DNA from 4 places in the Murimonas intestini genome. Region 2 is predicted to be linked to each of the others. Evidence: predicted binding sites of a transcription regulator. Region 2 holds the regulator's gene; each other region holds the start of a gene.

Region 1 (3,180 bases), 420 kb from region 2:
AAGACTACCGGCAGCCGGGAATGTCCGGAGTACACGAACAGCTCCATGATAAATACGACAGCGGAGAGCCCCATAAAAAGGTTACATATTCGTATAAGACAAATACAGATGAGAAGAGGGGGAAAGGCAGGGGGGCTTTAAAGAAAAAACTGGTTGTGGCTGTTATCATTATAATCTTGGCGGCAGCAGCGGCTGTTTTCATAGCTGATTCGGCAGAGAAAAGGAACAAAGAAATGACAACAGTGAAGGATATCACAGAGGTAAGGAAACTACGGGGAGAATACATAACTTCCGGTTATACCAGCTTTCGTTTTGATGGAGCCAGGGTAATGGAAAACGAAGTTTTAGATGAATTCATGCCGGAAGGAAAAAAGCTTGTGGTTGTGACAGCCAGCGTGCAGAAAAATTACAGAAAATCTCCTGATGAGGATACAGAGATGCAGTACGGCAGCCTTTATGCAGAATGCGGTACAGCTTATCTGAATCCGGTAGAGCAGTACAGCCTGGAGAATGCACGTCTTGAAGGCTTTTTTGATTTTGAAGCCGCATCTCCGTACATATCTCTTGAAAACGGCGAGATCAAGCTGCTGTTTGTAACAGATGATACTGCAGAGGATATAGATATCTGCATTCCCGGATGGAGTTCATATGAACAGGAGGGAATACCGGAATTTATATGCAGGGTAAATCTGCAGATAGAGGAAGGGGTGGCATCATGAGCAAAGGTACAGGAAATTCAAAGAAGGCCGGGAAAGTCTGGCTGGTCATAATTGTTGTCCTTATGCTGGCGGGAGTCATTGGAAATGTACTTGACGAGAACCCGGAGTTTATGGGCGGAAATGCAAGCGGAAGCAGACTGGCTGTCCTGAATACGGATTCTGAGCGGCTCAGTGACCTGGATGGCATAGAGGCCCAGGAGGGTTATTATTACTATAAAATAACAATTGAATACTACAACAGCGGATCCCAGGCGGCATCTCATTATCAGCTGATGGGGTACTTCAGCGGCAAAGGCTATGATGATATATACGAAAGTGACAGGTATGACAGCGGCAATCCTTTTGAGGAGGCAGCCCTGGGGATTCTGCCGGCGGGAAAAAGCGGCAGTATTGAGAGGTATATACAGGTGAAGGATGGTGTAAGCAGCATTAAATTTGAATATTTTGACAGCTCATCTTCGGGCAGAAAGAAAACTACCATCAATCTGTAGGAGCACAACGCTAAAAATTTGACAATGTGTAGAATGGTCAAAACGCAGGGAATATTATATGATGTCATTATTAGTAAAATTACTCAAATTATTTAAAAAAGTACAAAAGGCGTTGTTGAGAATAGATAGGCATTATGTTATAATAACCCCATATAGGGTATGCGTTTAGACTCTATGATAAAAAATTAACAAAATCTTAAGAATCATAAAATCTTTTAAAGAAAGGGGCGGTGAAAGAAAAATGCATATCGTTAAGGATGAGAACGGGAATATATGCCCTCACGGACATGAGCATACCCATGCGCACACGCATACATATGAGCATTCGCATGAGCACACCCACGAGCACGGACACGAAGAAGCACATGAACATTCCCACGGGGAATCAGCATGTGCGGGCAAGGAATGTACAAGTGAGTGTCAGGGATGCAAGCCCGTCAATCAAAATGAGGCGCTTCTGACCTACATGCTTTCCCATAATGAGCATCATGCGGCTGAGCTGGACCAGATGGCTGAGAAGCTGAGACAGTCCGGACAGGAAAAGGCTGCGGAGCAGATTAAGAAAGCAGTGGATGAATTCCAGAAAGGCAATATGTATCTGGGAGTTGCGCTGGCGCTTGTCAAGGAAGAGCAATAGGAGGAATGACAGATGTGTCTGGCAACCGTTTATAATATCAGCAAACCGGAACCGGAGAGCATTGTCCTGGAGTATGTAAGCAGGATAGATGTGAACGGAACAGAGATCACCCTCACCGATGTGATGGGGGAACGCAAAGTGGTGGAAGGTACCATCTCTATGGTGGATCTGACCGGCGGTGTTGTCAAAATTAACTGTCCCGAGTAGCGGACGGTTGATATAAAAGTACATATTTTTGTATAAAGAAAGCGGAGGTAAAACAAAAATGAAGAGTATAGTTGAAGTAATGAAAGAAAGAACATCATTTTCTTTCGAAGTGTTCCCACCCAAGGCAGAACAGCCTATGGAACCGCTTCTGGAATGCCTGAATGAGCTGTATAAATTTGACCCGGATTTTATCAGCTGCACATATGGGGCAGGCGGCTCAAATGCCGGAAGGAACTCTGAGATCTGCAAAGCGATCGCTGACAGCGGACACAGAGCGGTAACACACTTTACCTGTATTGGTAACACAAAGGACAAAGTAAAAGCTGAACTGCAGGCTTATCTGGATAATGGGGTTGACCATATCCTTGCACTGCGCGGTGACCTGCCGGCTGGCTGGGAAGGCACAAGAGGGGATTTCAATTACGCGAATGAACTTGTGGCATATATCCGTGAACAGTTTGGTGACAAATTCACCATCGCTATGGCAGGTGATCCGGAAAAGCACATCCAGTGCCCGACCTTTGAAGAGGATATCGCACATCTGAAAATGAAACAGGATGCCGGCGCTGACTATATTATGACTCAGCTCTGCTTTGATATCGAAGCTTTCAAGAGATGGTATGATTCAATCCGCAAAGCGGGAATCACACTTCCTGTAGACGTAGGTGTAATGCCTGTACTCAACAAAGATGCTACGATCCGTATGGCACTCTCTATGAACGGATGCTCAATCCCGAGAGACCTGGCTGAAGTGATCAGCAAGCATTACAATGATCCGGAAGGATTCAAAGCTGCAGGGATAGAATATACAGTACATCAGCTGTACCAGTTTATTGGAATGGGTGTGGATGGTATCCATCTGTACGCATTGAATAAATCAGCTGCAGTTTCAGAAATTCTGACAAAGTCAGGACTTCGTGCAAAAAAAGACTGATCCAATAAATAATCATTATATTTAGAATTACAGGAGGCGCCGAATATGGCTTATACAATTGCAGTTGCAGGTAAAGGGGGAGTGGGCAAGACTACCCTGTGCGGTCTTATGGTCCAGTATCTCTGTGACAAGAGAAAAACTCCCGTTCTTGCAGTCGATGCAGATGCAAACTCTAATCTGAACGAAGTGTTG
Region 2 (3,180 bases):
CTCGCCATCTCTCCAATATGCGGTGTCAGTATAAGAGGCTGTCTGTGTCCCTCTAGCAGCTCCATGTGGACGCTCAGAAGATTCAGCGCATCCGCATCCAGGACTGCAGGAATATCTCCGGACCTGATGATCGTCTGCAGGATTTCCAGTTTTTCAGAGGATACAGACAAACCCGGCCCCACGGCGCATGCATCTGCCCACTGCAGCGCATCCGCCAGGGCTGCCCCCTCCTCACCCTTCCGGTAGGAGGTCAGCACCGCTTCAGGCAGGAGTGTCTGTAATATCTGACGGTTGCAGTCCTCTGAGTAGATGCGCACAAGACCTGTCCCTGTTTTATACGCTGCCTTGCCGGCAAGACAGGCAGCGCCTGCCATATCCCTGCTGCCTGCAGCTAAAAGCCCCCGTCCGTAAGTCCCCTTATTGGAATATGCCTTCCTTTCCGGGAGAAGCTTTGGTATATCTGACTCTTCCCAGGTAAAAGCCCCGGGAACCTGCCCCATAAATCCCCGGTCATCTATTCCGATGGCGCAAAGCTTCAGCTCTCCGCAGTATTCACTTCCCGGATACAGAATGTGGCCTATTTTTTCAAAAGCAAAGGTGACGGTCTTGGCTGCTTTAACTGCAGTACCCATAACGTGGCCGCTGTCAGCTGATATCCCTGAAGGGATATCCACCGACAGTACAGGAATGCCCGACCGGTTGATATCCCCGATCAATGCCGCGTACCTTCCTTCTATATTTCTGGACAGCCCCACCCCAAAGAGCGCATCTACTATACTAGTATATTCACTTATGTTCAAGTTACTGCCAACATTTACACCATAATTTTCGCAGATTTTCTTCTGTATCTGCGTTTCTTCGGTAAGAGATTCCGGCTTTCCTGCAAAAAGCACATCAACCCTCTTCCCGCTCAGATGGAGAAGCCTGGCAATGGCAAAACCGTCGCCGCCGTTATTGCCGGACCCGCACACTACCAGGACCCGGGACAGATCAAAGCCGCCGCTCACCAGCTCTTCATATACGGCCAGAGCGGCCCGCTCCATCAGTACAAGGGAAGGCATCCCGAATTCATTTATGGTATTTCCGTCGCACCGCTTCATCTCTTCAGAATTCACAAGGTATCTCACCTTATCACCTCCTGCTTCCTTTCTCTAACGCAAATATACGCACCAAGACAGAACCCTGTCCTGATACGTACACCTTCGTTCTCTATTTCTTATTATGGTCGCGTTCATATCTGCTGATGTTATAAGATAACTGCATAAGGCTCTCCGACAGATGCACGTTCTCAACGATCACATCCTCCGGCAGGTGCAGATCCGTATGTGCAAAATTCCAGATAGCCTTGACCCCATTCTCAGCCAGCAGCTCCGCCATCTCTCTGGCATTTGCCTTTGGCAGGGTAAGCGCTGCAATATGTATCTCATTCTCCTGCAGGTATTCGGGCAGCTCATCGATCAGCCGTATCTCAATGCCCCTGACCGTCATGCCATGCAGCCTGGGATTCACATCAAAGAGTTTTTTGATCAGGAATCCGCTCTTCTCAAACTTTACGTAATTTGCCAGGGCCTGCCCCAGATTTCCGGCTCCCACGATAATCATATTATATGTCTTATCAAGACCAAGTATCTTAGCAATTTCCTGATACAAAAATTTTACATTATAGCCGTATCCCTGCTGGCCGAAGCCTCCGAAATTGTTCAGGTCCTGACGTATCTGCGAGGCAGTCACCTGCATCCTCTCACTGAGTTCATTTGAAGAAATCCTCTCCACACCGCTCTCCAGCAGCTCTCCCAAATACCGGTAATATCTCGGCAGCCTTTTAATGACGGCCCTAGAGATTTCCTTCTCTTCCATTTATTATATCACCTCTTTCGCTATACCCATTATATTAGAATGATAATTTAATGTCAAACATTTTAAGCCTGAGGTGACATTTTTATATAACAGTTTAGCCTTCCACTGTTCCGCAAAGCGCTGTTATAATTCAGCATTAAAGCTGTGTAGTCACGAATATATCGTAAATTGCTTTTATTGCTGTCTCAAAATCCTCATTGCGTACACCAATGATAATATTAAGCTCGCTGGAACCCTGGTCTATCATCTTGATATTGATATTTGCATGTGCCAGGGCTGAAAATATCCTGCCTGCAGTCCCTCTTGTAGCCCGCATTCCGCGGCCCACAACCGCAATCAGGGCCAGGTCTGACTCCAGATCAATAGAATCAGGCTGGACAGCTCGGTGGATCCCTGCAAGGACCTTCTGTTCCTTCTCTTCAAATTCAGACTGGTGTACGTAGACAGTCATAGTATCAATGCCTGAAGGCATATGTTCAAAGGAAATACCGTTATCCTCAAAGACTCCCAGAACCTTTCTTCCAAATCCCACTTCTGCATTCATCATATCTTTTTCTATATTAATGGATGCAAAACCCTTCTTGCCGGCAATTCCGGTAATCGTATATTTAGGCTTCCTGCAGGTACTCTCTACGATCAGAGTCCCTTTTTCATCAGGTGCGTTCGTGTTGCGGATATTAATGGGAATGCCTTCTTTCCTGACCGGGAATATGGCGTCCTCATGAAGCACTGTAGCTCCCATGTATGACAGCTCTCTGAGCTCACGGTAAGTGATGGTCTCAATCACCTCGGGATTCTCGATAATATGAGGATCAGTAACAAGGAATCCCGAAACATCTGTCCAGTTCTCATAGAGGTCTGCCCTGATAGCTTTGGCCACGATGGACCCTGTCACATCAGAGCCTCCCCTTGAAAAGGTCTTTATGCAGCCATTTTCCATGGCACCGTAGAATCCCGGCACAACTGCCCTTTCCACGTCCTGCAGCCTCTCTGCAAGCGCTTTATCTGTCTTTACGGCATCAAAATTGCCTTCTTCGTCAAAGAAAATGACCTGCGCGGCATCTACAAATTCATATCCAAGATATGCCGCCATGACAATACCATTTAAATATTCTCCCCGGGAAGCAGCATAGTCCTTGCCTGCCTTTGCCAAAAAAGATTCCTGGATCCTGGCAAACTCATCATCAAGTGACAAGGTCAGATCAAGGCCTTTAATGATCTCTTCATAGCGTTCTTTTATCTTTTCCAGCTTCTGTGCGAATTTTTTGCCGGATACTGCTGTCTCATAACAGTCGTAGAGCATATCTGTCACTTTAATATCAT
Region 3 (3,180 bases), on a different contig from region 2:
ATTTTCTCTGACTGGGCCGGATGGATATAGAGGGATGAAGTGTGCCCGTATCCTCCGTCTGCTACAAGCTGTTCAGCCTTTGCAATAGCGTCATCGAAATCTTTTGCCTTGTACATGGCAAGTACAGGGGACAGCTTTTCGTGTGCGAACTCTTCTGATATATCAACAGATTCCACTTCGCCGATCAGGATCTTTGTCGTTTCCGGCACATTGACTCCGGCGAGTTTTGCGATGGTATAAGCAGACTGGCCTACGATTTTTGCATTTAAGGCGCCGTTTATGATAATGGTCTTGCGGACCTTATCCAGTTCTTCGCCCTTTAAGAAATAGCAGCCTCTTGCAAGGAATTCTTTCTTTACTTCATCATAAAGGTTTCCTACAACAGTTACAGACTGTTCAGAAGCACAGATCATACCATTGTCAAATGTCTTGGAATGGATGATGGAGTTGACTGCCAGTTTTACATCAGCTGTATCATCAATGATGACAGGAGTGTTTCCGGCGCCAACACCAAGTGCAGGTTTTCCTGAGGAATATGCGGCTTTAACCATTCCGGGTCCGCCTGTTGCCAGGATGCAGTCGGCAGCTTTCATGACTTCATTTGTAAGTTCAAGAGAAGGAACATCGATCCAGCCGATAATTCCCTCCGGAGCGCCGGCTTTTACAGCTGCGTCCAGAACCACCTTTGCAGCGGCGATAGTACAGTCTTTAGCGCGCGGATGCGGGCTTATGATAATGGCATTCCTTGTCTTTAAGGAAATCAGTGTCTTAAAGATAGCGGTAGAAGTAGGATTAGTTGTAGGGATAACAGCTGCGATCAGTCCCAGCGGCTCAGCTACCTTTTTGATGCCGAATGCCGGATCCTCTTCAATCACGCCACAGGTTTTTGTGCTCTTGTACGCATTGTAAATATACTCTGCAGCATAATGGTTTTTAATAACTTTATCTTCGATGACGCCCATGCCTGTCTCTGCAACAGCCTGCTTAGCCAGCGGAATACGCATCATGTTGGCAGCCATGGCTGCCTCGAAGAAGATTTTATCTACCTGCTCCTGTGTGTAGGTAGCGAATACCTTCTGAGCTTCACGCATTGCGGCCAGTTTAGCGTTCAGAGCTTCGACGCTGTCAATGATTGCCGGCACATTTGCTGTGGTTTCTTTCTTTGCCATTGTAGTTCCTCCTCTTATTATAAGAAATTAATTAATAATAGACAATTGATAATTTTTTAACAATGCCATCATAACTCATTGTTAAAGTTTTGTCAATTACTTTTTTGTTAAAAATTTAACCAGAAGAGAAAACACACAAAACAAAGAGAACGGACAGTGTTTATCCTGAAAGCAGATAAGACTTCGCCCGGGATAAAAAAATCTCCGCAGCAATGGATATCTTCCAAAGCTGCGGAGAAAAAATATCTGATCAAATGTCTCAGCACTTTTCCGGTTCAGGATACTCCACACCAAAAGTCTCAACTGTCATGGATTTGATGCGCTGAGGATCCAGCGGCCTGTCGCTGTAGTCTGTGTCTGTCTCGGCAATCTTATTGACTACGTCCATACCCTCTGTCACTTTTCCGAAAGCGGCATAGGAGCCGTCCAGATGAGGAGATGTCTTGTGCATGATAAAGAACTGTGAACCTGCTGAATCAGGGGCCATAGAGCGGGCCATGGAGAGAACACCAGGTTCATGTTTTAATGCATTTGGAAATCCGTTCTGAGAGAATTCTCCTTTAATGGAGTAGCCAGGTCCCCCCATGCCGTTTCCATCAGGACATCCTCCCTGTATCATGAAACCATTGATGACTCTGTGAAAAATCAGACCATTGTAAAAATTCTTTTTGATCAGGCTGATAAAATTATTAACGCTGACAGGAGCTATTTCAGGATAAAGCTCTGCCTTGATGATGCCGCCGTCTTCCATTGTGATAGTTACGATAGGATTCTGTGCCATTTAAAATACTTCCTTTCTATTTAAATTCCTTTTTAATTATAATATGAGTTGCATGAAACAGCAAGGTTAAAAATTTTTGTTGGGAATTGGGAGAAAGTGGAGTAAAATAGAGATTGAGCGTAACTTTTTTATGTTGGGACAGGAGGCAGTACAAGAGTGAAGAGTGTACATTTTCTATTAAAAGACCCTGATGAGGCGGGAGGGCTGGCAGTAAAGCTCAGAAATGCAGGCATAAGAATCAAGATTGGTGATTATAGCGGGGCAGAGGACATATTGAGGATGGACAGGGAGGAGCTGCCTCTTCTTATTACTGACAACAGGGAAGCGGCAGAGTGGTGCATGAGGAACAAGATTCCGTGTCTGGGGTATGAAAATAATGAAGAAGTCCGCTTTCCCGGTCTGCCTGTGGTAATACAAGGATTTGAAGAAATAGATAAGGACTTTTTGGCAATCGTGTATAACAGGTGTATGGGCATTCCTGTTGTGATCGCACAGACAGAGCGTCTTGTGATCAGGGAACTTTCGCTGGCAGATCTGGATGGGATATACGGCCTCTACAGCCAGCCCGGAGCCTGTTCTTATATGCCGGGCCTGGATCCTGACAGGGAAAAGGAGAGGGAGAGGCTGGATGCTTATATTAAAAATATGTATCCTATATATGAATACGGTCTATGGGCGCTGATTGAAAAGAAATCCGGCATCCTGGCAGGACAGGCCGGCCTTGAGAACAGAGAATACCGGGGAAGAAGCATAGTGGAACTGGGATATATGATAGACAGGGGTTATCAGAGGAGAGGACTGGGATATGAAGCCTGCCAGGCAATTATCAGCTATGCCAGAGAAGTTTTAGGGATTGAAGAACTCTATGCATTTATAGACCCTGAGAATACAGCTTCACTGAGGCTGGCAGAAAAACTCTCATTTGCTTTTCTGGAAAGATCAGAAAAAGAAGGGCTTTTTGTTTACGTAAAAACTTGACATTCAAAAGGATATCATTTATAGTATACATACCGACGGTATGTAAAGGCAGTATCTGAAGCTGTTCAGAGGTTACTATTTGCCGAACCGCGCTTTTAGCGGGGCCGCAAATAGTAACGTTCAGAGAATATGAGGAGGAAGGATATGGCGCGGAATAAGCATCCAGAAGAGACTGTCAGCCGTATATTAGACACGGCACAGAAGCTGTTTTTCGAAAAAGGCTATGAGAAGACAACGATCCAGGATATTATA
Region 4 (3,180 bases), 150 kb from region 2:
AGTACGAGAAACAGTGATACCACAGTAACAGCTTCACAGGCTATTTTAAAGGGCCTTGCAGAGGATGGCGGATTATTTGTCCCAACAATGATCCCGAAGCTGGATGCCGGCATGGATGAACTGGCAGGTATGAGCTATCAGGAAACTGCGTATGCTGTGATGAAACAGTATCTGACAGATTTTACGGAAGAAGAGCTGAAAAGCTGCATTGCCAGAGCCTATGATGAAAAGTTTGACACAGAGGAGATCGCGCCTCTGAAGAAGGAAGATGGAGTCTATTATCTGGAACTGTTCCACGGCGCTACGATAGCTTTTAAGGATATGGCGCTGTCTATTCTTCCGCATCTGATGACCACAGCAGCAAAGAAAAACCATATTTCTAACGAAATCGTGATCCTGACTGCTACTTCAGGAGATACAGGAAAGGCAGCGCTTGCCGGATTTGCGGATGTTCCCGGTACCAGGATCGTGGTCTTCTATCCGAAGTCAGGCGTCAGCCCGATTCAGGAAAAACAGATGGTGACCCAGAAGGGGGACAATACATTTGTTGTAGGTATCAGGGGGAATTTTGATGATGCACAGACAGGGGTAAAGAAGATCTTTGGAGATAAAGATCTGGAAAAGGAGATGGCATCTGCCGGATTCCAGTTCTCATCTGCAAATTCTATCAATATCGGAAGACTGGTGCCTCAGATCGTATATTATGTCTATGCATATGCAAAGCTCTATGCTGCAGGGGACATCAAAAATGGTGAAGAGATAAATGTTGTCGTTCCCACAGGCAATTTTGGAAATATACTGGCAGCTTATTATGCAAAGAATATGGGAGTTCCTATCAGGAAGCTTATCTGCGCTTCAAATGAAAACAGAGTGCTTTATGATTTCCTGGGAACAGGCACATATGACAGAAACAGAGAGTTTATCCTGACTACATCACCCTCCATGGATATCCTGATCTCCAGCAATCTGGAGAGGCTGCTGTACCGTATAGCAGGGGAAGATGACAGTAAGAACCGTCAGATGATGGAAGCTCTCGTAAAAGACGGCAGATATGAGATTACAGAAGACATGAAGGAAAAACTGGCGGATTTCTACGGCAACTATGCCACAGAGGCGGAGACAGCTGATGAGATAGCCGGGCTTTACCGCAAGACAGGTTATGTTCTGGATACGCACACAGCTGTGGCCTCCAGGGTTTACCGCAAGTATGCGGAGGAGACTGGCGATACGGCAGTGACAGTCATAGCTTCTACAGCCAGCCCGTATAAGTTTACTAGAAGTGTCATGGATGCTGTCGATAAAAAATATGATGCCATGTCAGATTTTGAACTGGTGGATGAACTGAATAAAATATCAGGAGTTGCTGTGCCCAGGGCTATAGATGAGATCAGAAATGCCCCTGTGCTCCATGATACAGTTGTGGATGCGGCTGATATGAAAGATACTGTTAAGAAATTCCTGGGAATATAGAGGGGGGAGAATATGGACTCAATGTTTGTGCTCCTGGACGTCATAGTCCTGGGATGCGGTGTTTACATACTGTATGCATATTACCTGATGAAGGTGAAGGGGGAGGTGAAGGAGAATCTTCTTTTAAATCCGACTACTCCTCTGAAGCGCTGCAAGGATAAGAAGGCTTATATGGAATATATGGGGCCCAGGCTTTTGGCGCTGGGAATAGGCGCGCTTATCTGCGGAGGTGCAGGGCTTATCAATGACTATACTAACTTTATGGGTTCCTGGTACCTGGCAATCACAGTAGTTTTTCTGGTGCTTGTCATCTGGTTTGCTGTGGCAGTTAAGAAATCTGTTAAAAAGTTCTGGTAGGACAGGCCAAATTATTAAAAAGCTGTAAAATCGTAAACTGGCTTTGTTAAATACTTGACATTTGACTTTGAAAATGAGATAATGAAGCCAAATTTTGATAAAGGAGGACATAAGATGTCAACAAAAGCGTATTATCCACTTAATGAAATCGGCGCTGGCAAAACTGGTTTTGCAAAGACCCGTTCCATTATCGAAGCAGCTTTCTACGGAAACAACGTAGTTAAAGTAAACACTTTAAAAGAGGCTTATGAATTAGCTAAAAACTCAACAGGAACAATCGTTACAGATATGCCAGTATACAGAGGAGAGGAATTCGGTCTGGAACCGGATGCAAAAGTTCTCTTATTCAACGATGGCGCTATCACAGGCCGTTATGCTGCAGCACGCCGTATTGCCGGTGAACCGGGAGTTGACTGCGCAGCACTTGATAAAGTGGCTATGGACGCTGTATATGAGTCACGCTGGAAAACAATGTACCATGCAGAGGTTTATGTAGGCCTTGATCCTGAATTCATGGTAAAAGCTCACCTTCTGATCCCGGAAGGAGAAGAGAACATCATGTATTCCTGGATGCTGAACTTCCAGTATATGTCTGATGAATATGTTAAGATGTACAAGAACTCCAAAGCAGTAGGTGATGGAAAAGAAGCAGATATCTATATCTTCTCTGATCCCCAGTGGTCACCGGTTGAGCATCCGGGCGTTGATTTCAGCTGCCTGAGCGATCCTCAGACTCTTTGCTACTTCAATACAAACCAGAACTGTGCATGTATCCTTGGTATGAGATACTTCGGAGAGCACAAAAAAGGCACACTGACAATGGCATGGGCTATTGCAAACCGTAACGGATATGCCTCCTGCCACGGCGGACAGAAAGAATATACATTAGCAGACGGATCTAAATATGTAGCATCTGTTTATGGTCTGTCAGGATCAGGTAAGTCTACTCTGACACATGCTAAGCATGACGGAAAATACGGCATCAAAGTGCTTCATGATGACGCATTCATCATCAACACTGATACATGTGCATCTATCGCTCTTGAGCCTACTTACTTTGATAAGACACAGGATTATCCGGTTGGATGTGAAGATAACAAATATCTCTTAACATCTATGAACAACTCAGCAACACTTGATGAGGACGGACATATCCAGATCGTAACAGAAGATATCAGAAATGGTAACGGACGTGCTATCAAATCTAAACTGTGGTCTCCGAACCGTGTTGATAAGATTGACGAGCCGGTTAATGCAATCTTCTGGATCATGAAAGACCCGACAATCCCGCCGGTTGTTAAATTAAAAGGAGCTTCTCTTGCATCTGTTATGGGAGCAACACTGGCTACAAAA

Evidence for each region. The regulator Rex, encoded in region 2, represses fermentation and respiration genes when NADH is low (regulators of the CRP and FNR family bind a similar motif). The targets are predictions, from matches to a motif close to ATTGTTAANTANTTAACAAT.
Region 1: a site for Rex is predicted at 1,384-1,403, ahead of NSB28_RS00050 (DUF8180 domain-containing protein). Genes of this name have one in related genera too.
Region 3: a site for Rex is predicted at 1,214-1,233, ahead of adhE (bifunctional acetaldehyde-CoA/alcohol dehydrogenase). Genes of this name have one in related genera too.
Region 4: a site for Rex is predicted at 1,870-1,889, ahead of NSB28_RS02680 (phosphoenolpyruvate carboxykinase (ATP)). Genes of this name have one in related genera too.

Annotation. Positions count from the first base shown of each region.
Region 1 covers NZ_JANKBI010000001.1:7,975-11,154, forward strand. The annotation lists gene NSB28_RS00040 (hypothetical protein) at 1-719, shown strand, start outside; gene NSB28_RS00045 (hypothetical protein) at 716-1,210, shown strand; gene NSB28_RS00050 (DUF8180 domain-containing protein) at 1,452-1,847, shown strand; gene NSB28_RS00055 (CooT family nickel-binding protein) at 1,860-2,054, shown strand; gene NSB28_RS00060 (methylenetetrahydrofolate reductase) at 2,113-2,988, shown strand; gene NSB28_RS00065 (ATP-binding protein) at 3,034-3,180, shown strand, end outside.
Region 2 covers NZ_JANKBI010000001.1:429,194-432,373, forward strand. The annotation lists gene NSB28_RS02035 (NAD(P)H-hydrate dehydratase) at 1-1,127, opposite strand, end outside; gene NSB28_RS02040 (redox-sensing transcriptional repressor Rex) at 1,210-1,857, opposite strand; gene NSB28_RS02045 (aspartate kinase) at 1,994-3,180, opposite strand, start outside.
Region 3 covers NZ_JANKBI010000005.1:98,538-101,717, reverse strand. The annotation lists gene adhE (bifunctional acetaldehyde-CoA/alcohol dehydrogenase) at 1-1,169, opposite strand, end outside; gene NSB28_RS09925 (peptidylprolyl isomerase) at 1,429-1,950, opposite strand; gene NSB28_RS09920 (GNAT family N-acetyltransferase) at 2,107-2,928, shown strand; gene NSB28_RS09915 (TetR/AcrR family transcriptional regulator) at 3,073-3,180, shown strand, end outside.
Region 4 covers NZ_JANKBI010000001.1:578,971-582,150, reverse strand. The annotation lists gene thrC (threonine synthase) at 1-1,470, shown strand, start outside; gene NSB28_RS02685 (hypothetical protein) at 1,483-1,827, shown strand; gene NSB28_RS02680 (phosphoenolpyruvate carboxykinase (ATP)) at 1,942-3,180, shown strand, end outside.